Regions from separate parts of the Lactiplantibacillus sp. DA1 genome, predicted to be linked through region 2. Evidence: riboswitches for the same ligand, from Rfam matches in the RefSeq annotation. Region 2 holds a riboswitch; each other region holds the start of a gene.

Region 1 (10,208 bases), on a different contig from region 2:
CCGTCACAAACATCACTAAACTGCCTAACATATAGCCACCCGCGCTGACTAGTGCGACTGGTAAAGGACGATCAACACGCTGGGTATAATCACCAATTAGTGGCAACCATGAGAGTGCCATCGTAACGTTCAATTCCACTGCTTGCCCAAACGTCATACTAGTCGTTGATACCGACTGACTAGTTGTCGGTGCCATAAATACCATTACGAGCATTAACACCGTCCCGAGCACCAACAAGCCCACAACGGCATTGTTGATTTTGAACAGTAACTGACTACCCATGAGCAACCACGCAATAATCAAAATCGCCACGATGGTTGCCATTAATAGCGGACTTCGAAAGCCAAATAGCTTTCCACTAATACTGTTCATGGCTAACTGAGCATTGACGATCATCACCGCCGTCCAGCCAACGAGTTGCAAGGCGTTGAGTCCTGACGCTAGTAACACCCCGCCGCGACCAAAAGCCAGTTGAGCTGACGCTAGCGCGGACTGGTGCAATTTAGCCCCCAAATAGCCGGCTGGAACCAAGAACAGGCCACAGCCGATCAAGTGCCCCAATACAATCGCAGCCAATCCGCGTGTCAGCCCCAGTGGTGCCATCAGCGTACCTGTTAGGATTTCAGCAATTGAGATAGCCGCACCGAGCCACAGTAAAAATTGGCTCCGAAAAATCCCGTCATGTTTCATCAGTGCACCTCCGTAGCCGTGAGCATCGCCTTGACCGTGGCGGCCATATCGGGACTACGCGTTAACATTGAGATCACCGCAGCGCCAGCCGCACCAGTAGCCGCAATAACTGGCAGTTGCGCGACAGTAATTCCGCCAATGGCGACAACGGGACAGGATGCAGTCATGACTAATTGTCGCAACCCCGTCAGACCGACTACTGGATCCGCATCGGCCTTAGATGTCGTTGGAAAGATGGGACCACTACCAAGGTAGGCAATGCCTTTCAATTGGTTAGCAGTCTGCACTTCAGCTAAGGTTGAACAAGACAAACCGACAAACATTTGATTAGCGACCCGTTGAATAACTTGTGTCACCCGGTCGTCCTTTTGACCAACGTGGACCCCATCTGCTTGCAGTGCGAGTGCCAGCTCGACATCATCATCGACGATAAAGGGAACGTGCGCTTGCGCACAGCGTTCCCGCAATTGCTGCCCCAATGCAAAACGCTCAGCCGTAGTCAACTGGCTATTACCTTTATCTCGGTATTGGAATGCCGTGATGCCTGCATCCAAGGCCGTTTGGACGACCACATTTAGATCCTGTCCCGGCACGTCTTGTGTCCCGCACACAAAATAAGCACGTAATTGTGTGGGTTCAAATTTAAGCGTCATGAACGATCACCTGCTCACTTGGGGTTGCCCAATGATTCAACGGGCCATGACCATGCCCGACCTGGATACCATCCTGAATCGTCCCAGCAACGTACGCCTTAGCCGTTTTAATGGCCGCAGCCATTGACCGTCCTTTTGCTAATTCGGCGGTAATACATGCCGATAGAGTATCTCCCGTGCCGTGGGTCCGCACCGTATCAATCCGTGGAGCCGAAAGCCAAAAGGCGGTCCCGTCAGCCAACAATACGAAGTCATTAGCTAAATCAGGATTATCACCATGACCACCTTTAATAATGACATTGTCAGCACCTAACCCCTGTAGCGCATGTCCAGCTGTAACCATCGCTTGATTACTAGTGATTGCCTGACCGGTTAATCGTTCTGCTTCCGGCAAATTCGGCGTCACAACAGTCGCTAACGGGAGCAGTTCGTCGCGAACCGTTTTAATCGCATCCGCGGCTAATAACGCCGCCCCGCCTTTCGCAATCATGACTGGATCAACTGTTAGCGGCCCAAAATCAACTCGTTTCAAGTTCTCAACAACGGCATGGACGTGTTCAGCATCCGCAAGCATCCCCGTTTTGCAAGCGCGAATGTCTAAGTCAGCTGCTAACGAAGCAAATTGTTCGTCAATGAGCTTCGTTGGCATTGCCATAAAATCTTGGACTCCCAATGTATTTTGAGCTGTCACGGCAACGACTACCGCGGTACCAAAAACGTGACGCGCCTGCATCGTTTTTAAATCGGCCATGACACCGGCACCGCCGCCACTGTCCGTACCAGCAATCGTTGCCACTTGTGGAAATTCATTCATTAAATCTCGCGCTCCTTCATTATATTTAATCAACTTTAGCAATTGTTTGAATTTCTGACACTGTCACTAAGCTCAACCGGTCAATCAAATCAGTGGCAAATGTGGCGGGACGATCGGCCGTCAGCTGACTGGCGACCAGTTCCCCCGCCCCCGCTAAGACTAAGCAAGCCACTTGCGCCGCCTGGTAAATATCGGTTGGACTAACGGCTGTAAAAGCCGCGACGATACTAGAAAGTAAATCGCCCGAGCCCACGTGACGTTGGAAGAGCGGGGTACCATTAGCGACTTTAGCCACGTGCTGACCATCCGTAATAACATCAGTAGGTCCCGACAATATGACACAGCATTGGAATTGCTGTGCACAAGCTTGAGCAATTTCAACCAGGTCGCCCTGACCGCTCCCCGCATCAATGCCCTTCGCTTGCCAATCCATGCCAGCCAATGCCGCAATTTCACCAGCATTGCCCCGAATAACATCGACTTGAAAATCAGATAGTAATGCTAGCGCGACTTCTTTTCGATAAGGGACCGCCCCGACGGCCACCGGATCAAGAACGACTGGCTTATGATACTGATTAGCAAGCTTACCAACCACTCGCATTTGATCAATCTGGGTGGTGGTCAAGGTTCCTAAATTAATGCAAACTGCCCCGGCAATTTGGACCATCGTCTCCGCTTCTTGGACTTCAGCTGACATAATTGGCGAGGCCCCTAACGCGTTTAGCCCATTGGCAACGTCTTGAACCGTAACAAAATTGGCAATGTTAAAAACAATCGGATTGTGATCCCGTAAAGTATTCAATAATTGTAATTCCATAGCAATTCTCCTCCTCATTGACCGTCACGCCAATTAAAAACGGCCACCAATCAACATGCATTGATCCAGTGGCCGCTAACATTAGCTGTGACACTTTCCTACGCAAGTTTGAGCTTACAGGTTCAAAGGGATCGGTACTTACAGCACCATCTCAGCCCATTTTTGGACACCCCTAGTGTTTAAAAATATTCAATTACTAGCCTTAGTCTAACGATTGTAACCGCTAACGTCAACCTTTCCGTTAGCCGAATCACCCTCATTGCTGCTTAATTAATTAGGCATTAAAGTTTAAATTCACCGCCACAACCGGTTATAATAAAAAGCAAATATGTCTTTAAGGAAAGAGTGATTGAAGATGCAAGCACTGGTTGTGCCAGATCCATCCGCTCAAACTATAGAACAGCTGCAATGGCAAGAACGGCCCATGCCCAACCTCGGGCCAACTGAGGTGTTGATCAAGACCCAAGCAGTCGGGCTCAATCCGGTAGATTTTAAATTAGTTGCGGCGGGTAACGCCGCCTGGCAATATCCACACACACTAGGACTAGACACAGCTGGAATCGTGGAGGCGGTTGGCGCTGAGGTCACTAATTTTCGGCCTGGCGAACGAGTTTGTGGGCACGCTAATCTCGCCAATAATGGGACGTTTGCCGAATACGTGAGTTTACCAGCAGCCGTGCTAGCTAAGATTCCAACGACTATGAGCTTTGAAACAGCCGCCGCTAGTCTCTGCGCTGGATTGACGGCTTATCAGGCCCTCCTACGCAAAGCCAATTTAAATGCCGCGCAAACTGTGCTGATTCATGCAGGTGCAGGCGGTGTAGGCAGTATGGCGATTCAACTCGCGAAAGCTGCTGGTAAGACTGTCTTTACAACTGTTTCACAACACAAGCAAGCCTTCGTGGCACCACTGCATCCCGATGCCCAAATCGATTATCATCATGAAGATGTGACCACACGCATTCAAGACCTAACGCAGCAGCACGGTGTTGATCTGATCATTAATACCATTGGTCATGCTGATGCGGACCTACCGCGCTTAGCTTACAACGGCCAGCTTGTCTGTGTATTAGCAACTCCGGACCACTTTCTAAGTAATCAAGTGGTAACTATCAGTAAATTGGACCTCGGTGGCGCCCACCGTAGCGGTAACCCAGCGCAAGTTGCCGATCTTGGGCAAATGACCGCTGCCTTATTAGCTTTGGTCCAAGCTGGCAAGGTCGACCCACTAATTACTCAGGTCTTGCACCGTGACCAACTTGTAACTGGTTTGCAACAACTACAAGCTGGTCAAGTCGTTGGCAAACTCGTCGTGACTTTTGACGCCTGTTGATCTAAAAATGAAGATACGAAAAACGCAGTTCAAGGGCGGCCTTGAACTGCGTTTTTGGGGTGTCTGGTGATAACCGCAACGTGTGCGTATCGGCTGGGGTTACGACTACCATCGGATGGGCGGATGAGTCATGATCACCGCCGCTCAGTCGCCCATCGCCGATTAATCCCGACACCACTATCACTAATTTGATTAGACCTAGGCAAAAGTGGCCAATTGTGCCTTGGTCAACGTATCATTCATCCGACCACTACGGAAGCCGCCTAAGTCAAGGGTAACGTAGCGGAATCCAAGTGATTGTAATTGACGGTTAACGCGGTCGTTAAAGACTAAGAAATCACCAATCCGTGCTTCTGGTAATTCGATCCGCGCAATATCATCGTGGAAGCGAACCCGGACCGTTGGAAAACCTAAACTACGCAAATATTTTTCGGCGGCCATCACTTGAGCAATATTGTCATGTGTCAACGTCGTCCCGTATGGGAACCGTGAAGATACAGAGCATGACGCCACTTTATTCCAGTTCATCAAACCGAGTTCTTGTGCCAAGGCCCGAACGTCAGTCTTGAAGAAATCAGCTTCTTGTAACAAGCTCCGGGCCCCCGCTTCACTACGGGCCTTCAAACCAGGACGATAATCATTTTCATCATTCTTGATCATACCGTCTAAGACAGCGGCACTACCGTTATTAGCCGCAATGTCATTCAACCGGCTGTAGAACATCTTCTTCGCATAGTACCAGCTATCAGGCGTGTTGTTCTTGATGTGGTCATCGCTCAAGTAGTCTAGCGTAGTTCCTTGAACGTTAGCACCTAGTTCTTCGGCTAAACTCATCGCTTTATCGAATTCTTCATCCGTAAATAATTCAGAGTTCGCAACCACAGCGGTCACATTGTCACGGCCTAAAACATCGAGGGCCATCTTCAAAACTAAGGTACTGTCGATCCCACCAGAAAAGGCCACGGTGACCCGTTGTAAATCCTTTAATGCTGCTACTAACGTTGCTTTTTTTGTTGCTAATGTTGCCATAATAAAACCCTTCTTCTATTTAATTTAATTAATTCCAAAAAAGCCATGCATAAACCAAGCGGCAATTGCTGCCCCGACAAAGGGCGCAATTCCTGGCACAATGATACCGTATTGCCAATCACTATCGGCTTTATTGGCAATTGGTAAGATGGCGTGGGCAATCCGGGGCCCCATATCTCGAGCTAAGTTCATTGCGAACCCAGTTGGACCACCAAGTCCCATCCCAATGGCCCATACAAGTAGGCCAACGCCAATTGGCACGATTCCCGGCGTTTTAATCTCAGAAATCGCTAAAATACCCGAAATAAAAATAAATGTATCAAATAATTCCACAAAGAAATTCCGCGGTAAGTTACGAACGGCTGGTGCCGTACAGAATAAGTTCCGAATTGTAATGGGTGAAATCTCATCTGTTGAGGCTTTAAAATGATCAGCATACATGATCCAAACGATCACTGAGCCCACGACCCCACCAAGCACTTCCGCAACGGAATACGGAATAAATAAAGACCATGCGATATTTCCTAATAGACACTGCGCCAAAACCATTGCCGGGTTAATGCAAACATTGCCAAAAATGAATAAGGCAACGCTAATCCCAAAACCCCAAGTTGTAATGGCAAAAATATGACCGGAACCCCGATACTTGGTTCCCTTTAATACGGAACTACAATGAACACCCACCCCAAAAATAATCATTAGGGCTGTGCCCATAAATTCAGCAATCAACTGATGTACCAAAAAATTACGCCTCCTCATCTAATTGATCTACCGCCACTAAGGCTGCCTGGTAGACCGTTCTAAACGGAATATGAAATTGCTGCGCCAGCTGGGCACAATCCGCATATTCCGGCATCTTCTTCTCAATATCTTGATATGTCGCCACTTTAACTTGAACATCACCGTACGGCGTTGCGACCGTTAGGAAGTGCCGTTGCATAATAGTACGTTGCCACGTCTGGTAACGTACACCAATCGTCGTCGTTTCTTGTAAAATCAACTTAGTCAGCAAGTCCTTATCGTTAACGTTTCCCAAAACCGTTAACTTGGTCGCCGGCCGATCTTTCTTCATCTGAATGGGCGTGAAGAACACATCGTATGCGCCCGCCGTTAATAACTGGTTCATCACGTACCCCAGTCCTTCACCCGTCTGATCATCCAGATTAGCCTCAATCATTAAGACAGCATCGGCCGTCCGGTTAACGATTTGCTGACTTAGTTTTTTTTTTCGAATAATACGGCTCGCAGTGCATTGAAACCACCCGTGTCCCGTTTACCAAACCCATAACCAACTTTAGTTGGCACGGCATTTTCCGGTAACGGTCCGAATTCACGTACGAGCGTCTTGACCAAGCCCATCCCAGTGGGGGTAATCAATTCAGTATGCACATCCAACCGTTGTTGAATCGGAATGGCACTACCAACTCGCATCTGCATCACGGCCGGTACGGGAACTGGCATCTGACCATGGGCAACGTTAATAAAACCACTGCCATCGCTTAACGGGGAAGCCATGATGGTATCAATCTGCATCAATTCCAACCCAATACAGCAACCCACAATATCAACAATCGAATCCAACGCACCCACTTCATGGAAATGAACTTCAGCTAGTGGCATGTGATGAACCGTTGCTTCCGCTTGCGCAATTTCCATAAAGATCGCTTTCGCGTGGTGTTTCACGGTATCTGATAAGTCACTGCCGTCAATTAACGCCTCAATATCAGCTAAATGACGCGCTTCATGATCATGATGATGCCCAGCTTCATGCTGATGATGGTGATGTTCCACAAAACCATGGTCCTTACCACCCGCAACCTGAACATCAAAGCTCGTGCCATAGATGCTACTCTGGGCTTCCCGTTGCTGCGTTAATTCATAACCGTGCACGTGTAACTTAGCCAATTCGGTTTTTAATTGCTCAAAATCAAGTCCTAAATCGAGTAACGCGCCCAGAAACATATCACCACTAATCCCCGAAAAAGCGTCTAAATAAAGTGTTTGCATTTATCTTCTCCTTGTTCAGTTAACTGAATCTTACATTTGATTGATCATACTAGCTGAGTAGGCGGCACCAAAGCCATTATCAATGTTGACAACGGTAATCCCCGACGCACAGCTATTGAGCATGGTCAATAGCGCGGTCATACCTTGAAAACTAGTACCATAACCAACGCTTGTCGGCACGGCAATCACGGGCTTATCAACTAGTCCACCAACGACACTGGCCAGCGCACCTTCCATGCCCGCGATCACAATGACCACCCGGGCACCACGAATCACATCCAACTTGGCAAACAGTCGGTGGATTCCCGCAACACCCACGTCATAGACTCGTTCAACACGATTGCCAAAAGTTTCCGCGGTTACTGCTGCTTCTTCAGCGACCGGTTGATCGGAGGTCCCCGCCGTTACCACGGCAATGTACCCTGGTGTTTTCGGTGCCGGTTGTTCTCCGACCGTCATACACTGTGCAGTGGCATGATAAACAGCCGTTGGTAACGCCGGTTGGAGTGCCGCGAATTTTTCCGCGGATAACCGGGTCGTTAAAATCGGTAACGTCTGTTGGGACAAAGCTTGCACGATACCCACAATTTGAGTTGCCGTCTTACCAGCACCGTAGATGACCTCAGGGAAGCCATTGCGGCGTTGACGATCTAAATCGACATTGGCAAAACCTAATGCCGCTGTTTTGCCCGCTTCTAACTGTTGGGCAGCCACCGTCGGACTTAATTGCCCTGCCGCCACTTGTTGTAATATTTCTGCTGTGGTTGCCATACTACTTCACAATAACGCCTAAACCATCAGGAATAACCGTCACTTTAGCGGCTTGACCCTCGCGCGCATAGGCTTTTTCCATGGCTTCATCTAACGTCTTGGCCAGTTCCATATGCATATTCGTAATCAAATCAGGATCAACGAGGTCTGACACAAAAATCACGTGATGATGAACTAAGATTCGAGCAAAGATTTGGGCCGTCCATTGGTCAGGAATAGTTTTAAGCCGTGGCGTGTTGATTGCTTGGTCCAGGAATTCCTTAGGATCATCAACGTCAGCTAAGTTGTGATAAAACCCTTCGCCACCGTGACCATCACGAGCACCGGCAACCATAATAATCGTGCCGCCTTCTTTGTTGGTTGCTTCAGCAGCGGTCATTCCTTTGACGGCCTGATAAATATTTTGATCAAGCGGATAACCACCATTCGTCGAAATCGCAATGTCACAATCAATGGCTGGTACACTAGAAAGTTCTTTGACAAAGTCACAGCCCACTTTATGGGCGGCTTCCATGTCACCGGCAAATGACCCAATGATTTTTTTATCTTCGTCTAAAACAACATTGATAATAAAGGCAAGTTTAGCGGTCCGAGCAGCGTACACCATATCCTTATGAATCGGATTATGCATTAAATTACCGGTCCGGGCCTTCGGTGAGTTAATAAATTCGCCGGAATGGTTCGCCATAATCGTCTTGTATGAAGCAATCCCAGGTAAAACGGACTTCCGACCACCTGAAAAGCCAGCAAAGAAATGTGATTCGATAAAGCCTTCGGAGATTAGCAAATCTGCTTCAGCAGCGACCTTATTAATAATGCAATCGCCGCCAGATGGTAATTGGCCAATCTTGACCATACTACTGTCATCGGTTGAGACATGCATCACGATTTCTTCGTTATTGACGATGTCTTCACCATACTTATTCACCAATTCTTCGTGGGTTGATGGCCGATGAAAACCAGTAGCTACGAGGATCCGAATCCGTGCATCGGGCGCCACTGACCGTAACCGCCGCAATAGGATCGGGGTGATAATATGTGAAGGAACTGGGCGCGTGTGATCGGAACTAATAATCACAATATTGTGCTTCCCACGAGCAAGTTCCTCCAGCTTATCGGAGCCGATTGGATTATCCAGCGACTTCTCGACCGTCTCCTGTTCTGATAATTTGTTATGATATGTTGCAGCTTGCGACACTAACTTACCGGCGTAATTTTCATCATTAATCTGAGCCGTAATTGTGCGCTTGTCATATGGTAAATCAATTGTAACCATGACTTTTAGCCATCCTCTTTCTCTAAAAACTAATTTTTACATGCACGTTTTGTTATACTAGAAGACGGATAACTTGTCCGTTACATTTTAAGTTTTCAAAAATAGTTAACAAATGTATACTTTAAATGCGATTGTCACAATCATGAAAACCGCTATGCTTAAGTAGCGTTACCGTCGTGATTACCGTTGAGAATCGTTATTTTTACCACCCTCAACCTTAAAATTATTCACGAAAGAACTGAAAAACTAAGATGGTATTAACTGATATTGAATATTTACTAAGTTATTTGGAAGCCCATCACGTGCCGACAATCAAAAAAAAGCGGCATACTTACCTGACCTACCATGGTTTAGCCGAACACTATACGTACGTCTTAAAGGACGGCATCATCAAAAACAGCATTATTTTACAAGACGGTCGCGAATATAATTTATCTTATATTGCCAAGCCCGACGTGATCTCCCTGCTGCGTGATGAAGTTTCTCGTTCTACGGACCAACCGTTTAACGTCCGTATTGAGTCCGAATACGCCACTTTCTATCAAGTCAACCGGGTCGCTTTTTGGAAGTACGTCAACAGCACGCCTGAACTGCAAAACTACGTTAAAAATTATTACCGTAAAAAGTTGTCCGAAAACATTCTTCGACTGCAACGGATGGTCATGAACGGTAAAAAGGGGGCCATTTGTGCCTTTATTTATAGTCTTGTTGATTTGTTCGGACGAAAAGTTAACGAAGGGATTCTGATTGACTTTGTGGTTACCAATGACGACATTGCTGGTTTCTGTGGCATCAGTTCCCGAAGTAGTGTCAACCG
Region 2 (10,208 bases):
CGAAACACCTTTAGTTTCGTCAAACCAAAGACAATTAAGGCACACAGACATAGCAGTAGGCTCAGTATTAGACCATACATCAAGATTGCCATTACTAATCCTAAAAGCACAAAGATTCCTGCCCGAGTCGCGGTCATGACAAAAATTAAAAATAACGGAATGGTAAAGGGTACCGTGTTAAAGATAACGACTAAAATTTTGCTTACAAAGATCTCTTGATTACGGAACGGTAACGGTAAATATTCAGCTAGGTCATTACCGGCAAAAAAGACGTTATAAATACCTGAAATATTCTGAGAAATTCCTAACAAGATAAATAACGCCACATAAAATGTAAACATGCCCGGTAGCTTGCTAAAATCAAAAGCAAGCATCGTCAAGCCATAGATACCAAGAAACATCAAGGCGTTCAAGTAAAACTGCCGCATTAGCTTCCTACTTAGAGCCGGCCCCGAGGCCCCTTTTTTACGTAACCGATCCGTTAGTTGCGGATTTAACAACCTGAGATTAACGGCTAACAAAACACGTAGCTGGCTTTTATTCATCACGCTCACCCTCAATCGCATCGACTAAGTGATTATCTGTTAGATGCCCAGCCATTTGTAAATAAATTTCCTCAAGCGATTGTTGCGGATATCGAGTTAGTAATTGCGCAACCGAACCGGTATAGATCAATTGTCCCTGCTTCAAAATCGCTAAACGGTCGCATAACTGTTGAGCCGTATCCAGATTATGGGTTGAAAAGATGACTGTCTTGCCTTTAGCCGCATGGGCCTTCATCAAATTTTTTAAATCAAAAGCGGCTTGTGGATCTAGTCCTTGCATCGGTTCATCCAAAATCCAAATGTCAGGATCAGGGAGTAGTGCCCCAATCAAAATGGCTTTTTGGCGCATCCCATGTGAATAGCTAGCCATCGGTTCCTCAGCGTGGTCGGTCATATCGAACAGTGCCACCAACTGTTGCCGCCGCTGTTCAAGCGCAGTCTCTGATTGTTGGTAGGCCGCAGCAATCATATCCCAATATTCCATCGCTGAAAGTTGGAGAAAAATATCGGGTGTGTCTGGCACGTACGAGATCCTTTCCTTAACAGCTTGTCGCTGCTGTTCAAGGTCTAAGCCATCAACCGTGATTGTGCCACTTGTTGGTTTAATAATACTGACTAAACTTTTGATGGTCGTTGACTTACCAGCACCGTTGTGGCCTAAGAAGCCGAAAATCTGGCCGGGTGCAATAGTTAAAGTGAGCTGATCTAATGCCGTCTTCTCCCCATAACGCTTTGTCAATTCGTGAATTTCAATCATATGATTATCCCCCTAGTCATCAGTTATGCTTTATTATACCGGAAGAATCTTAAAACTCGAAAACGGATTGAGTCGGTTGCCAGTAGTGCACTCATCTTTTGCCGCTTACTAATTCTGTCAAAAAACTAACGATTCAGCCATCCATGACTAAATTAAATCAACACATGTAACTTATTAAGACGTCAAAAGCGGCATAAGGAACAAATTGATTGACCAAGCTCACAGCTCACTTTTTATGATCATCGCAGTATAAACTGCGATGATCACGATTAAAACTAGCAAACTTACAATCACATATACCCCACAACTCCATTGGGTTACTTTCAAATCATTTAACGCCATTTTCTGTGCCACTTCCCAAAAATCCATATATTTGTTAACTACTATTAGCTTAGACAATCTCTCAGTTTATGAACCACCTCACACCTATCTTAATTACACGATCAAATTAAACAATTCATCAATCTGATTGCATCAATGTCATTAATATGCTATCTTGGCTTTAAATTAAATAATTATTGTGTCTGGGGTGCCGTTTGGCTGAGACTATACCCATTGAACCTGATCTGGTTAATACCTGCGCAGGAAGACGCACTAGGAATATGCTGACATATTTTTGGAGCAGTCTCTTTTTACGCACGTAGTAATAGAGACTGCTTTTTTGAAATGGAGGCAAATAAATGAACTACCAACTATACTTGGTCACTAATCGATATCACTTTTCAGATGACCAATTTCTTAATAAGATCGATCAAGCTTGCGCAGCCGGCGTTACCTTAGTTCAATTGCGAGAAAAAGAAGTAACTACGCGTCGTTATTACGAACTAGCACGAAAAGTCAAAATCATTACTGACTATTACCATTTGCCATTAATCATTGACGATCGAATTGACATTTGTCAGGCCATAGATGCTGCTGGCGTCCATATTGGTGATGCTGAGTTGCCCGTTACTATTGCCCGTAGAATTTTAGGCACCCACAAAATTTTAGGAGTCTCTGCCAAAACACCAGCTGCAGCTCAGGCCGCCATGCGAGCCGGTGCAGATTATTTAGGTGTTGGTGCAATTTATCCAACCACTACCAAGGTTATCACTCAACTAACTTCGATCGACACACTCATCGCCATCACCAACACGGTTACAATTCCAGTAGTGGCTATTGGTGGTATTACCGATCAACGTTTAGTTGATTTGAATGGCATTAAATTAGCCGGTGTGGCTATGATTAGTGAAATTATGCAAGCAGAAAATATAACCGCTAAAGTCAAAACCTTAAAACGGCACTTAAAGGAGGTGGGTCACTAACTTCAAATTGAACTATATATCGTCTGGGGTGCCAACATGGCTGAGATTATACCCACTGAACCTGATGTAGCTAGTACTACCGAAGGAAGAACGACGCCAATCCAAATGAGCATGGTTTTATTTGGATTGTACATTTTCTCCTTTCTTCGGTGAAAGGAGTTTTTTTGATTATTTTAAACGGCACTAAAATCACCTACATTGCTGGTCAAACACTTGCCCAGCTCATATTGAAGCAAAATATAACCACACAAAATATTGTCGCAGAAATAAATGGCGTCATTATTCATCATAACCAATTTACAAGTACGTTACTACATGCTAACGATCGTATCGAACTCATCACTTTTGTTGGTGGTGGTTAAAACGAAAGGACCAAATCAATGACCATTAATTTTGAAGGAAGCCCTATAAAAACATTCTATTTGGGCATGAAAGAACGCAATGTCGCTAATTCGACTGTTCCCCTACAGGAAGCTCATATTACAATCGCTGGTGCAGGTGGATTAGGTTCTAATGTCGCCATTGCGTTAGCGCGTAGTGGCATCGGTCACTTAACACTCATTGACTTTGACAACGTCGAACCAAGTAATCTCAATCGTCAACAATTCAAAATTAGTCAGATTGGGATGCCCAAAGTGCTAGCACTACAACAAAATTTATTGGAATTTAATCCATTCATCGCGGTCACGACTCTCAATGTTAAAGTCACTCCAGCTAATATTGCGGTGTGCTTTGCTGATTGTGATATCGTCTGTGAAGCCTTCGATGATCCGGCCGCTAAAGCGATGCTATTGGACGGTATCACCCAACACTTTCCAAATAAGCCCTTGGTGATGGGCAACGGGTTGGCTGGCATTCATTCTGCTAATACCATTAAGACGACCCATCCGCTCCCCAATGTCTACATTTGTGGCGACGGTATGACTGCAGGCAACGAAGGGTTAATGGCCCCACGAGTAATGACATGTGCTGGGCACGAAGCAAATGTGATTCTACGCTTACTTATGCACCGATCATAATTGATTCATAAATGAAAGGAACTGATTAATATGCACGCATTAAATGACGACTTAGTTCTTGGTAATAAACACTTCACATCCCGCTTTATTCTCGGCTCAGGCAAGTATTCATATCAACTCATCGATGCTGCTGTTAAACAAGCCGGTGCACAAATCATTACCATGGCATTGCGACGAACTAATCAAGATGAAACAAATATTCTCAATTATATTCCAGATGGGATCACCATTCTTCCAAACACTTCTGGTTGCACGACCGTTGATGAAGCAGTTCGAATGGCGCACCTAGCTCGTGAGCTGAGTGGTAGTCATTTTATTAAATTAGAGGTTATCCCTGATAAAAAATACCTGCTACCGGACAACGCGGCGACAGTCAAAGCCACTGCTATTCTTGCCAATGAAGGCTATACAGTGCTTCCTTATATGTTGCCTGACTTGAACATTGCCCAACAGCTCATGACAGCAGGCGCAGCAGCCATTATGCCATTAGGAGCACCAATTGGAACAAATCAAGGTTTAACTACCCGTGAGTTAATTAAAATACTGATCAATGAAATTGATTTACCAATTATTGTTGATGCCGGCATTGGCCGCCCAAGTCATGCCGCCGAAGCTATGGAGATCGGGGCAGCAGCTGTAATGGCCAATACGGCAATGGCAACAGCTGGCAATATCCCCCTCATGGCGGCGGCATTTAAAAATGCTGTTCAAGCTGGCCGGCAAGGCTTCCTCGCTCAGCCCGGTCGTGTTTTAACAACTCAAGCAGTGGCCTCTTCCCCACTCACTGGGATTAGTTCTTCCAAATGACTATGACACTCACCAATACTATTACCGAGTTGTTGGCACAGTTTACTCACAACAATCCGCATGGTCAAAACCGACTCGTATATAATCAGGCCTGGTTGCGTAATCAACAACGGCTACTAGACCTGGGCCACCAGTTGGGGGCCCAGACTACTGTTGATGCAGTGGGTAACATTTACCTCGATTTTTTAGGCCGTGATCAGACACGAACGATTGCAACCGGGTCCCATATGGATACAGTCGTTAATGGCGGTAAATATGACGGCCTATATGGTATTTTGGGCGGTCTGTGTGCGATTCGTCGGCTGATTACACTTAAGGGGCCACCACCGGTCACACTTAGATTAATCGCTTTTAGTGAAGAAGAAGGGAGTCGGTTTAACGCAGCCTTTACCGGGTCGACTTATTTAATGACACATCAACTGCCTGATTACTTAATCGATGCTACTGGCACATCATTTGCGTCGGCTCGAAAAATCGCCATAGCGCAACTCGGTCATCACGCTGACCAACAAGTCGCTTATTGCACCCGACCCACGACTTTTACAGAATTGCATATTGAACAGGGACCACGCTTAAAAACGGCCGGCAAAAAAATTGGCCTGGTTCAAGGTATTGTAGCCCAACAACGATTGTTAATCACGGCTCACGGTGTGACCAATCATGCAGGAACAACGCCCATGAACCAACGCCAAGATGCAGTTAAACTAGGAAGTCACTTAATCACGAGTCTATATCAATTAGCTGCTCATCATAATGACTTAATACTTACAGTCGGTAAAATAAAAGTAGTTCCTAATGTGACTAACGCGATTGCCGGTACCATGCAATTTTCTGTAGACTTTCGTACTCCTAGCAATGCCACAATGACCGTATTCAACCGGCAATTAACTGCACTGCTTAATAAATTAACCGACGTCACAATTGAATCCACCCTCAAAGTACCAAGTACATGCTTATCTAAACCAATGTTGACAGCTAATATTGATTTAGCACAACGATTATCATTACCTTACCTACAACTTTTTTCAGGCGCCGGCCACGACAGCCAGATTATTAGTTCATCAATCCCGACTGCCATGATTTTTGTTCCAAGTAATCATGGTTATAGTCATTGTCCACAAGAATACACTGCACCTGAAGATTTAGTAACGGGTATAAAAGTATTAATTGCTAGTTTGCACCAGCAAGCCTATTTATGAATGGAAGTTAATGATGTTAACAAAAATAACCTTAACCACTCAAATATTAATTGCCATGATGATTGGTAGTCTACTTGGCATTATTGGTGGACAACACATCGTTGGGATTAAACTCATTGGTGAGGTGTTTTTACGGCTCATTCAAATGGCCGTCACCCCATTGATTTTGTTTTCTGTCATCGAAGCTATTGGAAATTTACCAGGCCATGAATTAGGACGCCTGGGTATTAAAACAGCAGGATGGTTTGCCGTAACAACCCTAGTTGCAGCCTTGATTGGACTAGTCGTTGGCTGGTGGTTCAAACCTGGTCATGATCTCCACTTGCCGTTATCGCAGGCCACTCAGTACCATTTACTTAATCATCATCCTTCGATTAATCAAACAATCTTAGCTTTTTTTCCAACAAATATTTTTGATGCCTTGCAAACAGGCAACACCATTCAAATCATTATTTTCGCCAGCCTGCTTGGAATTGTACTTAGTCAAGAAAATCGCCATCATCAGTATGACAGTTTTTTGGTTATGATTCATCGGCTCAATCATTTGTTTATCCGACTTATCACCCTAATTATGCACTTGGCACCATTTGGAATTGGCGCTTTGATGGCTTGGGTCACTGCAACTAACGGTGTCACCATCATATTACCACTAGCTAAGTTTTTGATCTTACTCGCTGGTAGTAGTTTTATTTTCTTAACCGGCTTATTTGCGTTAGTCATGTGTAATGCCCACTTGCCGCTCCGTGGTCTTCTGCATGGATTCACTAGAATTGTAATGGTTGCTATGACCACAACTTCTTCAGCCGCAACACTTCCCATTGAAATGACTGATGCCGAGGAACGGCTTGGAATCCAAGAATCAATTAGTCAATTAGTATTACCATTAGGCATGGCCCTAAATAGTAACGGCCTAGCAATGTATCTTTCCTTAGCATGTGTCACTTTGAGTCAATTCTATGGACTTAATCTGCCGATTATCACGATGCTCAGAATCGTGACCCTATCGATTGTTGCCTGCTTAGGAACTGTAGTCGTCCCCGGTGGTGGACTTGTTGCCTTAACTATCATCGTTCCCACGCTTGGATTACCACTTGAAACTATTGGTCTATTGGCTGGAATTGACTGGATTGCCGGTATCTTTAGAACTTTATTGAACGTCGTTGGTGACACCACCACGGCTATTCTTATTGCTGCAAACGAACATCAACTCAACCGTGATGTTTATCAATCTAAATAAAGGAGTCTCACCAATGCTATTTTCGACACAATTAAAAACAAATGCTCAGCCAATTCTCAACGCAATTAGCCAGCATCCATTTGTCACTGGCATTGCTGCTGGCCAGTTACCGGCAGCCGCACTTACTTTTTATGTTGAACAAGATTTTAATTATCTTAACGCTTTTATTAAAGTCTATGCAGGTGCCATTCAAAAAAGTACAGATCGTGCAACCATGGCCCTGTTTGCCAACCAAATTGATTTTATTTTAAATAGCGAAATTCATCCCCACCATAACTTTTGCAACGTTGCTGGCGTGGAGTATGAACACCTTCAGCATGCCGAACAAGCCCCAATGACCTATCTTTATAATGAACATATGTATAACGCCATGCGCACAGGTGATTTAATTGACATCGTTGCGGCCATGCTCCCATGTCCATGGACTTATCATGTAATTGGGCAACAACTTGTTGCCGCTGGCTGTAACCGTCCTGATAACCCTTTCACACCCTGGATAAATTTCTACGCGAACTTATCAACGACAGAACAATCCAGTACGAATTTAGATGACCACTTATTTGCTTTGATTGATGAGCAAGCTGAATTATATCAAAACAATCGTCTTAATATTGTTGAACAGCGCTTTTTACGCAGTTGTGAGCTCGAATGGCAATTCTGGGAACAAGCTTATCGACAGAGTAATTGGCGATTCAACAGTCATTAAGAGTAACACACCAGTGAGTGATGATAAAACTCTAGATATAGCTGAATAATTAGTTATTATTAACACTGATTATTTCAATCAAATCAACCGAAAACTAAAAATAAGCGATGCTGCACAAGCTTTTATTTAAAACCTAAGTGACGAAATTTGATAATCTGTATCACCTAGCTTTTTGATTTAATCGTTAACTATGGGTCTAAAATATCTGTTGCTAGTAATTGAATAAAAACTTGATTGATAGCAACAGACACTTCAAGCCAAAAAAGTTCTTCTTTGACAAGGGATAACCCTAATCAAAGGAGAACTTTAATTTAACACCAATTAGTTAACTTCTTTATTTAAATAACGTCTTTCCATCGTCTGGCGTGCAATAACGGCGTCTTCAAAATGAAGAAATGGCTTGTGTAATAGGTAGGTGCCTTTGTAGAAAAATGTCGCCACCCATCTTTGGGCATTAGTGTCCCAACTAACGCCGATAACACCGCTTTTATTGCGCTTAGACATGATTTTCGATGGTAAATCGGTGTGATGATCACGAATCTTTAGATTGCTCAATCGCCCCATACTTGCAACCGCTTTTGGATTACGCCGAATTAAACGTGCGCGTTCTTCCCGTGTTAAACAGCCGCAACTTTTCGCGCGACCATGCCTTAATGCGTATGAATCTACCCTTGTCGTATTGCCACAACTACATCGACACAACCAGAGTGCATTACCATTTGCAGCGGTCCCACTACGCTTAATGACCGTCAGGCGACCAAATTTCTGGCCTCGGATATCAATTAAAGCCGTCATATTAACGCCTCCAGTAAAAACTAATCACGACGTTTCTTTAGAAGCGCCCCCAGCCCCACCAACAAGGTTGCAGTAATCAATCCAAGTATCTCGGCCACAACGCTAGCTTGACGGTCATCATTAGTTTGCGGCAACGTCGCTTGCTTATGCGTTGCTGTTGACTTACGATTTGACATCGCTTTTGCCGGCTTCACAGTCTTAGTCTTGGCTAATTTAACTGCCGTTGCGTCAGCTGTCGCGGCTCGAACGGGCCGATCAATATTGCCTGGTTGCTTTGTCTGAGCAACCTGCTTGGTATTTTGGGATTGTGTTGGCTTAACCGTCTTAACTTCATCCGGTGTTTTAACCGTTATCGTCTTCACAGGTGTTTTTGGTGTCTCACCCGTTGTCGTTGTATCAGCCACATAACGAATCGTTTGGACATCATCGACACTACCTGGTGTAACCGTTACTACTTGAGTGCCAGTTATCGTCGGTTGATATCCAGGGATGGTCATCGCAGTAACAGTCTCAAACCGGTTACCAGCTTGATTAGTTGACCAATTACCGTACGTAACTTCACCAGTTACATTATCAACTGATTTAGCGCGAATAAAGGTAATGGTCCTAACCGTATCCGCATGCAATTGCGTGCCAGCCATATTCTGATAATGCACAGTTTGCGTAATTGTCTTGGTCGCTGTCGTTGAATCAATTGCATGTGCTAAGCGGACGAAATAATTATGAACGACACCATCAGCATTGAAAGTGACACCTGAAGTTGGATATTCATCCCGCACTAAGATATAACCATTCTTAACATACTTGGCAATCACGTCAGCCGTCCGATAAGCTGACTGGGACGCAAAATTGCCAGTTAGCGTGACGACATCAAGCATTTGACCAGTCGTTGTATCAATATACGTTACCGTGGTGGTTTCCAAATTAGCAAGATACGTCACAATCTCGGTCTTATCTTGAACCGTATTGACCACCGCATTGTTACCAGCAATACTCGTTTTATCGGCCGTATACCCTGTAATCACCGGCGAATCAACAGTTACATACTGACCAGTTTTAGAATTGCCAGCCAGCCAAGCCGTATAAACTAGCGTGCCATCGACTTCATCAATCGTTGCGTTACGATTGAAAGTAATTGTTTGGACATTGCTGGCACCAGCGGCAGTACCATTTTGATACTGGTACTTGATTGTTTGACTAACTTGCTTCGTTAAAGCTTGGGCGGTTGTTCCGGCTGGGTACTTTGGTCCGTCTGGGTTGGCGGGATCAATTGGTTGACCTGGTGTTCCCGGATCAGCTGGTGTGACCGTGACCAACTTATGTTTCAACGTTACGGTATATGCTTTAACAGCCCCATCTTCATCAAAGATAACACCCGTTGCCGGATAATCACTAGCTACTAAGGCATAACCAACTTTAATATAATTGGTGATTGTATCAGTTGTCCGGTAATCTGATGAAGTATTGAAGTCGCCAGTTAAAATTTTGAAATCCAGTGTTTGACCAGTCGTTGCATCAATATATGTCACCGTGGCAGTTTCCGGATTAGCTGCATACATCACAACAATCATCGTATCTTGAGCCGTACTTGTCACAGCATCGTTGCCAGCAACACTCGTCTTATCAGTTGTATAGCCAATAATCACCGGCGAATCAACAGTTGCATACTGGCCTGTGGTGGTAGATCCAGTTAGCCAATCAGTGTAAACTAGCGTATTATCGACTTCATCAATCGTTACGTTCCGATTGAAGGTAACTGTTTGGACATTGCTGGCGCCAGCAACAGTACCATTTTGATACTGGTACTTGATTGTTTGACTAACTTGCTTCGTTAAAGCT
Region 3 (10,208 bases), on a different contig from region 2:
TGAGACGATGGCTCAGGCTTTACCGACTGTTAAACAGTACGCGGTATTCGATAGTCAGTTCTTTACCGATTTGCCAGAAATGAATGCAATTTACAGTTTGCCATATGAATTGACCCAGAAATACCATATTCGCCGTTACGGTGAACACGGTATTTCCCATGGTTACTTAACCGGCCGGGCTGCAGAATTATTGGCTAAGCCCAAAGCTGAGGTTAATCTTGTGACGTTACATTTGGGCAGTGGTGCTTCCTTAGCAGCTGTTAAAAATGGACGGGCCTTCGATACTTCCATGGGCTTTACGCCATTAACGGGTGTCACAATGGGGACGCGCGCGGGTGATGTTGACCCGGCCATCTTACCATTTCTCATGAAGGTCCTAAATGTTGATGATCCAAATGAAATTATGATGATGCTCAACAATCAATCAGGGCTATTAGGTGTCTCGGGAATTTCACCGGATATGCGTGAAATTCGCGCACAGGAAACGACTAATTCACAAGCACGTTTGGCCGTTGAAATTTTTGTCAACCGGATTGCTAAGTACGCTGGCAGTTATTTAACAGAATTAAAACGAGTGGACGCGCTGATTTTTGCGGGCGGGATTGGCGAGCATAATGCGACCTTGCGCCAGCAAATTGTTGATGAACTGAGCATCTTTGGTGTGACCCTGGATCCGAAATTAAATGAAGCGGGTCAAGAGGGACTCATCAGTGGCGCAGATTCCAAGATTAAAGTGATGTTGATCCCAACTAACGAAGAATTAGCGATGGTGCGACAAGTTGCGGCGTTGCAAAATTAAGCTTCTCTTAATTTACGACTGCAATCAGTCTGCCGCTGCATAGCGCGTGCTATACTAACTGGCAAGGTACCCATGATGGGACTTGTAAGGAGGGAAGCTCTCTTCGCAGAGCGCATAGATGATCGGTTTATTGATTGCTTTAGTAATTGGTTTATGGTTGCTCAAAGTTATCTTTAAAATTGGTTTTAAAATTATCGGTTGGGTGTTCATGATTGTGATTGGGTTGTTTTTATTTAAAATCGCATTATGGTTAGGCCTGATCGTCGTGGCGATTGCCGGAGTTGCATTATTCGGAAATGCTACCACGTAATTTGAAAGATAAAGATGAGCGTGGTTAAAACTAGTGTCATCGGCACGCTAGCCGTAAAGGCGGCTTGTTGGAACTAAATAGTCATTGAACAAAAACAGGAAATCTCAGTTAGTTTTGTGAGACTTCCTGTTTTTTGAGTTAGATTAAAGTTCCGAGATAAACCATGACTAGGCCACCGACGAGACTCAAGCCAAAGTATTCCCAGGCGACCCGTTGATGGTGGTTACGGCCGAGCAACACGAGTTCGTTGATCATTGTTGAAAAAGTCGTATAGCCACCCATAATCCCAGTTCCTAGAAAAATCTGCCAGTTGGGCGGTAATGAGCTGGTTAAAATCCAACCGAGCAATAAAGCGCCGGTTAGATTGATAAATAACGTGGCAATTGGTAACGGCCATCGATTGAGAGGTAGTGCTAAGCGCATGATGCCGTAACGACTTAAGGCACCTACAGCTGCGCCGGCACCGGCCAATCCGACTAGGACTAACATTAAAATTCCTCCTTTGGTAGCCAATAGGTGCTAAGGAAGTTTCCAGCTAGCCCCGCTAGCAAACCCAACCCTAAGCTAGCAGCGACATAACTTAAAGCTAAAACGCTATGACCATTTTGAAACGATTGTAGCGTTTCAAAAGTGAAGGTGGAAAAAGTAGTAAAGCTACCAACGAGCCCGACACTCATACCGATGACAATATCTTCAGAGACGGGTAACCGCGCTGGTAACAAGTTAGTAATCAGGCTAAGAACAAATGCTCCCACAATATTAATCAGACACGTTATCCAGAAATGTTGTGGCCAAGTGACGAGCAAACTAAGCCCCTCCCGGAGACCACCACCTAGCATTGCGAAGCCGGTAATTGCAATGATCTTTTTCAAGCTAACACCTGCTTTCTGAAAGTAATTTTAGTTTACTGAAAAAGCTAAAAAAAGACAATGGTTCTTGCAAATTGAAATTAAACATGCTAATCTACAAAGTAACTTATAAAACACGAGGTATTCAGCCAATGCGCAACTAATTAATTCTAGTAACTGAACAGAGCCATGCCTAGCGATAGGGGTGGACTGTCCGTTTTGGGATTAATTAGGGTGCTGGTGGAATCAATTGCCAGCGTTCTCATTTTGAGGACGTTTTTTTGTGCCATGAATTAGTCCCTGCAACTAAGGGGATGCTTATTAATGACAATGATTAATTTAAAAAATATTCAAAAAGATATGGCGGGACGGCCACTATTTACAATTGACCGATTAGTCGCCAATGCCGGGGATAAAATCGGCGTGGTTGGGCGGAACGGTGCTGGTAAATCAACACTGGCCCATTTACTGACGGGTACTGATCGTGATTATACGGGGCAAATTATGGTGGACGAGCCAGTCAGCTATGTTGCCCAAATCGCACCGACTTTTGACCAAAGTGGTGGTCAAGCTATGCTAACCAGAATTCGGCAGGCTTTGAGCGCCCGGCCAACAATTTTAATTCTAGATGAACCGTCATCTAATTTGGATGAAACACATCAGCAATGGCTTATTAATCAGTTACAACGTTTTCGTGGGTTGCTGCTGTTGATTTCACATGATCGGCAATTATTAAATGCTGTGACGACACAGACTTGGGCGGTTGAACACCAAAAATTCACCGCATATGCAGGCAATTACGCATATTATCAGACGGTAAAAGCGCAGCAACTCGCAACTCAGGAAGCCACATATCAGCGCCAAAACACCCATCAGCGTGAGTTACTAGCAGCCCAACGCCAACGTAATGAAAAAGCCCAGCGGATTCGGAAAGGTAATCGGCGAATGTCGCGAGTAGAGCGTGCCAAGACGAAAGCGACTAGAGAAGCAACAGCAGCAAAAATGGAACGAACGGCTAAACGCATGGTCGCCCGAGGACAACGGGAACCACAAGTTGCTAAGCCCTTTACGACTTCCGGTTTTAAATTGGTAGCGACAGATTTTCCGACGTTTACAGGTAAGACCGTGGTGACTGGTCTTAATGTCACACTGGCTGAATATGGAAAAACGTTGTTAACGCACGCTGACTTTCAAATCAGGCCACATGATCGGGTTGCTATCGTGGGGCCCAACGGTAGCGGTAAGACCACATTACTGCGTGCAATGTTAGGTGGCCGGGTGTCAGGATTACGATTGGCTCCGGCGGCACGAGTCGGAGTATTCAATCAAGATATGACAGTGCTCGACGGTAAACATTCAGTGTGGCAAACAGTGCGGCAAGTCAGTCAGTTACCGGATCAAACGATCCGCAACGTCATGGGTGCGTTGGGCCTGCCAGCACGCTTTTATCCGCAACTGGTATCGGCGTTAAGTGGTGGTGAACTGGTTAAATTACAGCTAGTTCGTATTTTAGTCGGTCAATATAACGTTTTAATGTTAGATGAACCAACCAATTATTTGGATGTGGACGCGCTGGATGCGTTGGCCGATTACTTACAAAATTATCCTGGAACGGTAATTTTTGTTTCACATGATGAACCGTTTCGCCAGGCCGTTGCTACTCGGGTGTTGCAATTCGAGACGCACCAATTAGTTGATCCTGACAAAGTTGTTAAAGTGCCTAAAGCGGTAGAAGCTGACTTAGCAGTACTTCAGTTCAAGTATGATCAATTAATGGCAGACCCGACGTCTTCTACAGCTGCTATTCAGGCATTACGGCAACAAATTGATCGGCTGAAAGCATGAATTAAGGTCAACTTGTTGTTAGTGTGTCCCGACCTAAGTGGGGAATATTACCCAAAAACAGGTTTTCTCATAATTGAGAAAACCTGTTTTAATTTAGTGCTTATTCAGTGAATGAGACCACTAGCGCCACGGAATGACGAAGGCGCCGACTTGTAAAAGCAAGACGCCGCTAATCACAATGGTCCAATCCAACTTAGTCAGTGGAATCTGACGATAGTGAGTGCGGGGTGCATCTTCGACAAAACCATGGGAGCGCATGGCCTGGGCAAGGTTCTGCGACCAATTGATAGAGACCAAAATTGCTTTAAAGTAGAGCTGTGGCGACCAGAAGGACAGGACCTGCCCACGCATCAGACCAGCAGCCCGAATCACTTGAACTTCGTGCTGAATCCGTGGTACCAAGTTATACGCGGCGAGGACGCCATATGCAAATTTGGCGGGTAAATGCCAGTTTTGCTCAAGCGAATCGGTTAATTGTAAGACGTCAGTCGTGAGCGTAAAAGTAGCGCCCGTAAAAACAAACGCATAGATTCGTGTGAACAGGACCCAGGCCATCAAAGTCTTGTCACCGCTACCGTTAATGTACTGGGTACTCCAAAGTCCAATTGCTGGTAGCAACGGAATGAGTAGCAACCACCCTAATGTTCGAAGCCGAGTTCGGTGACCGAGCAGGTAAATCAGTGCCAGAATAATCAGTGCCACGTTCAAACTTACAATTGTCGTGAATGAAATTTCTAGCGCAATGATGAGTAGTAATAATAATTTCATGCTAGGATTCATGATCGCACCACCCAATCTAAATGGTGATTTTCAAAGTGTAGCTGATAGTCAATCAATGGCATCAGGCCGGTTAACTGGTGACTAATAATAATCAGCGTCTGCTTAGTTGCCGCTTGGGTGGTCTGTAATAACGCGACCAGGGCATTGATCGAATGCAAATCTAGCCCTTTTAAGGGTTCATCCATGAGTAGAACTGGTGACTGCATGATTAACATGAGCAGAATTTGTAGTTTCTTTTTCTGTCCCTCACTCAAAGTATAGATGACTTGTTCATCACGACCGGATAAGTTGAGTTGCACTAAGGCCGTTTGAATACGGTCCGCGGTAAAGTAGTCGCCATACGCATAGCGTTTACTTTGAGCCAGTTCTTCAGCGACCGTGATGTTTAAAAACTGGGTCTCAGCGTCCTGAAAAAGCAAGGCGACGTGGCGGGCATAGCGTTTGCGTTTTAGCTTGTCGATAGGTGTCCCTTCGTAACGAATTTCGCCAGTATAGGGATGCAGACGGACGAGGGCTTCAAATAACGTGGATTTACCACTACCGTTAGGACCCGTGATCAGCGTATTGTGTTGTGCTAACAATTGACGCGTTGTCGGTACTAATAGTTGGCGATCACCTGCCTGTAAAGTGACGTGATCAAGTTGAAAACAAGGGCGTTCAACGCGTTGCGGTGCTGACCATGACCGTTGTGGCTGCTCAGTAAAGGCTGAAAATAACTCAGACCAGGTGGTGCGGTCAATGAGCTGTAAGTGCTGGTCCTTGATTTGGACGACTTGATCGACGAGCTGTTCGTAACCTGTTAGGTCATGATCCGCCAAGATGATTGTCTTCCCATGTTGATTGCGTAGTTCCACGAGCCGGTCTAACAAGCCGGCTCGTGCGGCAGGATCGACACTAGCAAAGGGTTCATCAAGTAGGATGACATCGCTGTCCATAGCAACAATGATGGCAAGGGCCACCTTCTGTTTCTCGCCACCGGATAAATGATTTAAAAGTCGTGACTGCAAGTTTCGGATACCGACAAAGTCAAGTGCACTAAGTAAGCGGGCCGGTATTTGGTCACGAGGTACTTGTAAGTTCTCAAGTGCAAAAATTAGTTCATTTTCAACGGTATCCATGGCAAACTGCTGATTAGGATTCTGAAACATCATCGCGACGCGTTGTGTGCGCTGATTAGCGTTGCTAGCAGTTAATGACTGACCATCAAAGGTAATGGTGCCGTGAGCTGGAGTCAGGGGTAGTAAGCCTGCAATCAGCTTTAGGAGCGTCGACTTACCTGTTCCCGATGGCCCCGTCAATAGGATGAAACTTTGCCGTGGTAGTGTTAGGGTTACGCGATCCAGAATGGGTGTCGACGCCTGTGGATAGGTGTAAGTTAAATTATTCAGCACGATACTAGCCATTCGAGAAAGCCTCCATTTTATAAAGTGTATTAGTGCGTTGATTTTAAAACATGGCTGCGATCAAGTAGGTCAGTGATGGTTTTAGTTAGCAGACCCCCAAAAACAAACATCGAAATAAAGCGAACGACCACGTATAAGATTAAGAGCCATAGCTGTAATTTATAGTAACCATTACGGGCAAGGTCCCAACCAAAGGTGACCACAGTAGTTGTTGCGGCCGCAGCCGTTAAGCCTAACCAGTCATAGTGTTTGTAGCCAGTGACGATATAACCTAGTTCGGCCCCAAATCCTTGCACGACACCAGAAATCAATGTGGTGATGCCCCATTGACCACCGAAAAACATTTCGACGGTTGCTGCGAGGAGCTCACCTAGCGTTGCCGAACCCTTTAGTCGAATAAGGTAGCCAGCTAACATGCCGGGCATGCACCATAAGCCAAGTAGTAGTTCATTAGCCAGACCGCTTAGACCAAATGGTGTCAGGGCCGCACTTAAAATGTTATAAACAAAATTAGTCCCCATAAAGATGGCACCAAAGAAAATACCAATTAGTGCCAGTAAAATAATATCGTTCAAGTACCATGATTTAACCCATTTCATTGTTAAATCCTCCCAAAAGTAGTTTGTCATTCACGCATCTAAGCGACAAAAAACGCCTACCACGAGTATTGGTGGCAGGCGGCTAAGTCTGAATTGATGGTTCCCCAAATAAAAGCATTGCTCCCTGCGCTGGCATTGTCCAGATTCAGGTTCAATGGGTATTATCTCAGCCGTGATGGCACCCCAGTTGCTATGAATGATACGTTTAGTGTAACGGATAAGAGCGGTAAGCGCAATCAATATTCTCAGGATGAGAGCAAAGTATGATGAAAAGTCACAATTTTGTGGTTTACTATGGGTAAAGTAACTTAATTGATTAATAATCTTAGGAGGTATCTCGATGGCAGAATCAGTGTATGATTTTACAGAAACTGAGATGAGTGGTGCGTCGCTTGACTTGTCACAATATCGCGGTCAAGTCTTGCTAATCGTGAATACGGCTAGCAACTGTGGCTTGGCGCCGCAATTTAAAGGATTAGAAGAACTTTATCAGAAGTATCAGCAGGAGGGCCTAGTGGTCTTGGGATTGCCATCCAATCAATTTCATCAAGAAAAGGCGGATGACGATGAGACCCATGACTATTGTCAACGGCACTATGGGGTAACATTCCCCATGACCAAACGGGTGATGGTCAATGGTGATGACGCTGATCCGTTATTTACTTACCTCAAACAGGCGGCTGGCCATGGTCGAATCAAGTGGAACTTTACAAAATTCCTGATTGGTCGTGATGGCCGTGTGCTCGAACGCTACGCCCCAACGACAAGGCCGGCAACATTTGAAGCAGCGATTCGTGATGCCTTGGCTGATCGTTCAGAAGATTAACGATAATTTAACAATGATAGTTTAATTTAGAAGAAAGAAGTGGCTTAAGTTGGAAACTTATACGTTACGTGATGGTTTAACGGTACCTAAAATTGGCTTTGGAACATATAAACTGAATGGTGCTCATGGTGTGCAAGTGATCGACTCAGCGATTGATCGCGGCTACCGATTATTAGATACGGCCTTCAACTATGAAAATGAAGGGGCTGTTGGTGAAGCGGTTCGGCGTTCGTCAGTACCGCGTTCGGAACTCTTGATTTCATCAAAACTTCCTGGTCGCCACCACACCTACACGGAAGCTATCAATACGATTCAAGAATCATTATATCGAGCTGGCCTGGATTATTATGATTTATATTTGATTCATTGGCCTAACCCTAAGGAAGACCATTATGTTGAAGCTTGGCAGGCACTGATTGATGCCCAGAAGTTAGGCTTGATTCGTTCGATTGGGGTCTCGAATTTCTTACCAGAACATTTAGAACGGTTAAACAAAGAAACGGGTGTTTTACCCGTCATTAATCAGGTCGAATTACATCCGTACTTTAACCAGCAGGCACAACGGGATTATGATCAAGCACACGGTATTTTGACGCAAGATTGGAGTCCTCTTGGCCGGGCGAGTGAGATGCTTCAAAATGAGACGCTCAAAGAGATTGCAGCGCACTACCATAAAAATGTTGGTCAGTTGATTTTACGGTGGGAACTACAGTTAGGGACCTTGCCGATTCCGAAGTCGTCAACGCCGAGCCGTCAAGCAGGTAATATGGACGTGTTTGATTTTGAAATCAGTGCAGCTGATATGGCAACAATTAATGGCTTGAACCAAGCGGATGGTCGCTTGAATAATCAAGATCCAGCAGTGTACCAGGAATTTTAATTTGAATGATATAGAAAAAAGATAGCGACGTTGTGATGATAACTCGTCGCTATCTTTTTATGGACAACTGCTTGTTGATGATTGGTTTGTGATATCAGCGTAATCGCAATACATGGTGCAGTAGCGATTGGCTTTTTTAATCATACAAAATGCTAACTGTGTAGCTGTGAGCCACTATCTGGTAAAATGTGTTTATAGGTATGTTTTAAGGGCGGTTGGCTGTTTTCATCTTGAAAGGTCGTGGTAGTATGACAAATACGTTTCCCACACTAGGAAAGGTTTTCAGCCGTGGTCACTCTACCTGTTTGGTTTGCTTTCTTGCAAATCATTTTGAGCATCGCACTAGCGATGTATCAGGTATGGAACTCCAGAAACAAAAAATAGCCACCCCAAAACTTTGGCCGGTATTGGGTGACTGTTCTTTGATTATCTAAATTTAAAGCCAACTGCTCTTAGAGCGGGCCTTGATTCAAGTCGGTATTAACGTACCGGCTTTTTTACTGCCTTTATTTTAACACGTATACGCTTCAGAAAGTGTATTTTTGATTCAAAAAAATAAAGATAAGCTTCCGATCGATTGGCATAACTATTTTATTACGCGCGCTTAACCGCGATTACCTTAACTTGATAAGCCCCGTTCGGTGCGTTCACAGTGACCACATCGTCAACAGTATGATTAGCGAGCGCTTGACCGATGGGAGATGTGAATGAGATTTTTTGTTGTTCGAGATTGGCTTCCTGTTTCCCCACTAATTGATAGGTGATTTGGTCATGATCATCCAGAAATTCAATGGTCACGAATTTACCGATATCGAGTTGATCGTTGTCAGCCGGTTGGACGATTTGGGCGTACTGCAACTGCTTGTTGAGATAACGCAGGCGACTTTCTAAGCGACCCAAGTCTCGTTTGGCACTACTATACTCGGCATTTTCAGAACGATCACCCAGTGCTGCTGCTGCAGCCAGAATTCTGATTCGCTCGGGCCGTTGTTGCTTTAAGTCCTCAATTTCCTGTTCGATGGCATGGTAGCCGGCCGCAGTCATTTTGTTAAAAGTTGGTTCCATAGCAAAAACCTCGTCTCCGTTGAATTTCTGGGAATAGTTTACCGCAAATGTGATTAGAATGGTACCAGCTAGTCGATAGCTGATATTAATCACAATCACGCAGGTGATTAATATACAGCATGATACCGCTAGTGACGGCGGTCAGGGCGATGCCAGCAAGCAGACTAATGAACGGCTGATTTGTCGCAATCAGAAAGTAAAATAGGGCGGTGAAACCGATTAATTCGAGGAGTGCCCACAGGCCAAGGTAGCGCCATGACCGTTTGGGTTTGTCTGCCATTGGAGTGCTGACATTAACAGATAGAACAATCATGGTAAAAACGGCAATCATCAGGACAATATACAACGGATTGTCGTACGTAAAGGCCTGCTGAAGATTGTTTTTTTGCCAGCCTTGCCAAAATAAAATCAGTAAGATAGCACTATTCTCAATTAACAACGTGGTGCGAATGTTCTTGAAATTTTGTAAAATTAAACGTTCGTCACGAATCTTTTTCATGGTAGGGATCTCCTAACTGAGTTCGACCCAAAAGACAGTATCGAGTGTTTGGTTGAGTGCGTGACAGAGGTTGAGGCAGAGTTTCAGTGATGGGTTATAGGTGCCCTTTTCAATCAAGCTCAGGGTTTGACGGGTGATGCCAGTCTTGCTGGCGAGTTCTTTTTGTGAGAATCCGGCCATTAACCGGTATTGCTTGACATGATTCGCGGTTAACACCTCCCTTTATGTAATATATATCTTCCGTACAAAGTTAATTTTAGCCGTTACCAATTGCAATGTAAATATTGGATAGTTTGATTGAAACGTGAACAAATAAATGGTTGGCGTAGGTGTATGAGCGCAAAAAAAATAGCC

What was found. Region 2 has a riboswitch for thiamine pyrophosphate ahead of thiS (sulfur carrier protein ThiS). Riboswitches for the same ligand answer to the same signal wherever they lie in the genome.
Region 1: linked by a shared signal. The riboswitch ahead of thiM (hydroxyethylthiazole kinase) and the one ahead of thiS (sulfur carrier protein ThiS) in region 2 are both predicted to bind thiamine pyrophosphate.
Region 3: linked by a shared signal. The riboswitch ahead of RXV91_RS12145 (ECF transporter S component) and the one ahead of thiS (sulfur carrier protein ThiS) in region 2 are both predicted to bind thiamine pyrophosphate.

What each region holds. Positions count from the first base shown of each region.
Region 1 is NZ_JAWHTQ010000009.1:3,340-13,547, forward strand. Features, by position in the region: gene cytX (putative hydroxymethylpyrimidine transporter CytX) at 1-691, opposite strand, end outside; gene thiE (thiamine phosphate synthase) at 691-1,344, opposite strand; gene thiD (bifunctional hydroxymethylpyrimidine kinase/phosphomethylpyrimidine kinase) at 1,334-2,158, opposite strand; gene thiM (hydroxyethylthiazole kinase) at 2,184-2,975, opposite strand; TPP riboswitch at 3,054-3,159, opposite strand; gene RXV91_RS13515 (zinc-binding dehydrogenase) at 3,331-4,308, shown strand; gene larE (ATP-dependent sacrificial sulfur transferase LarE) at 4,507-5,337, opposite strand; gene larD (D/L-lactic acid transporter LarD) at 5,362-6,078, opposite strand; gene larC (nickel insertion protein) at 6,083-6,514, opposite strand; gene RXV91_RS13535 (LarC family nickel insertion protein) at 6,553-7,344, opposite strand; gene larB (nickel pincer cofactor biosynthesis protein LarB) at 7,375-8,115, opposite strand; gene larA (nickel-dependent lactate racemase) at 8,117-9,391, opposite strand; gene RXV91_RS13550 (Crp/Fnr family transcriptional regulator) at 9,643-10,208, shown strand, end outside.
Region 2 is NZ_JAWHTQ010000002.1:1,353-11,560, reverse strand. Features, by position in the region: gene RXV91_RS02630 (ABC transporter permease) at 1-545, opposite strand, end outside; gene RXV91_RS02625 (ABC transporter ATP-binding protein) at 538-1,302, opposite strand; TPP riboswitch at 1,818-1,907, shown strand; gene thiE (thiamine phosphate synthase) at 1,983-2,606, shown strand; TPP riboswitch at 2,621-2,712, shown strand; gene thiS (sulfur carrier protein ThiS) at 2,756-2,968, shown strand; gene thiF (sulfur carrier protein ThiS adenylyltransferase ThiF) at 2,987-3,625, shown strand; gene RXV91_RS02605 (thiazole synthase) at 3,656-4,432, shown strand; gene RXV91_RS02600 (Zn-dependent hydrolase) at 4,435-5,631, shown strand; gene RXV91_RS02595 (dicarboxylate/amino acid:cation symporter) at 5,642-6,868, shown strand; gene tenA (thiaminase II) at 6,882-7,574, shown strand; gene RXV91_RS02585 (alcohol dehydrogenase) at 7,896-8,369, opposite strand; partial or broken gene RXV91_RS02580 (mucus-binding protein) at 8,390-10,208, opposite strand, start outside.
Region 3 is NZ_JAWHTQ010000007.1:140,816-151,023, reverse strand. Features, by position in the region: gene RXV91_RS12180 (acetate kinase) at 1-799, shown strand, start outside; gene RXV91_RS12175 (hypothetical protein) at 930-1,109, shown strand; gene RXV91_RS12170 (CrcB family protein) at 1,248-1,598, opposite strand; gene RXV91_RS12165 (CrcB family protein) at 1,598-1,981, opposite strand; gene RXV91_RS12160 (ABC-F family ATP-binding cassette domain-containing protein) at 2,282-3,802, shown strand; gene RXV91_RS12155 (energy-coupling factor transporter transmembrane protein EcfT) at 3,923-4,582, opposite strand; gene RXV91_RS12150 (ABC transporter ATP-binding protein) at 4,579-5,985, opposite strand; gene RXV91_RS12145 (ECF transporter S component) at 6,015-6,584, opposite strand; TPP riboswitch at 6,687-6,780, opposite strand; gene RXV91_RS12140 (glutathione peroxidase) at 6,925-7,410, shown strand; gene RXV91_RS12135 (aldo/keto reductase) at 7,460-8,290, shown strand; gene greA (transcription elongation factor GreA) at 8,885-9,355, opposite strand; gene RXV91_RS12125 (hypothetical protein) at 9,441-9,854, opposite strand; gene RXV91_RS12120 (helix-turn-helix transcriptional regulator) at 9,867-10,070, opposite strand.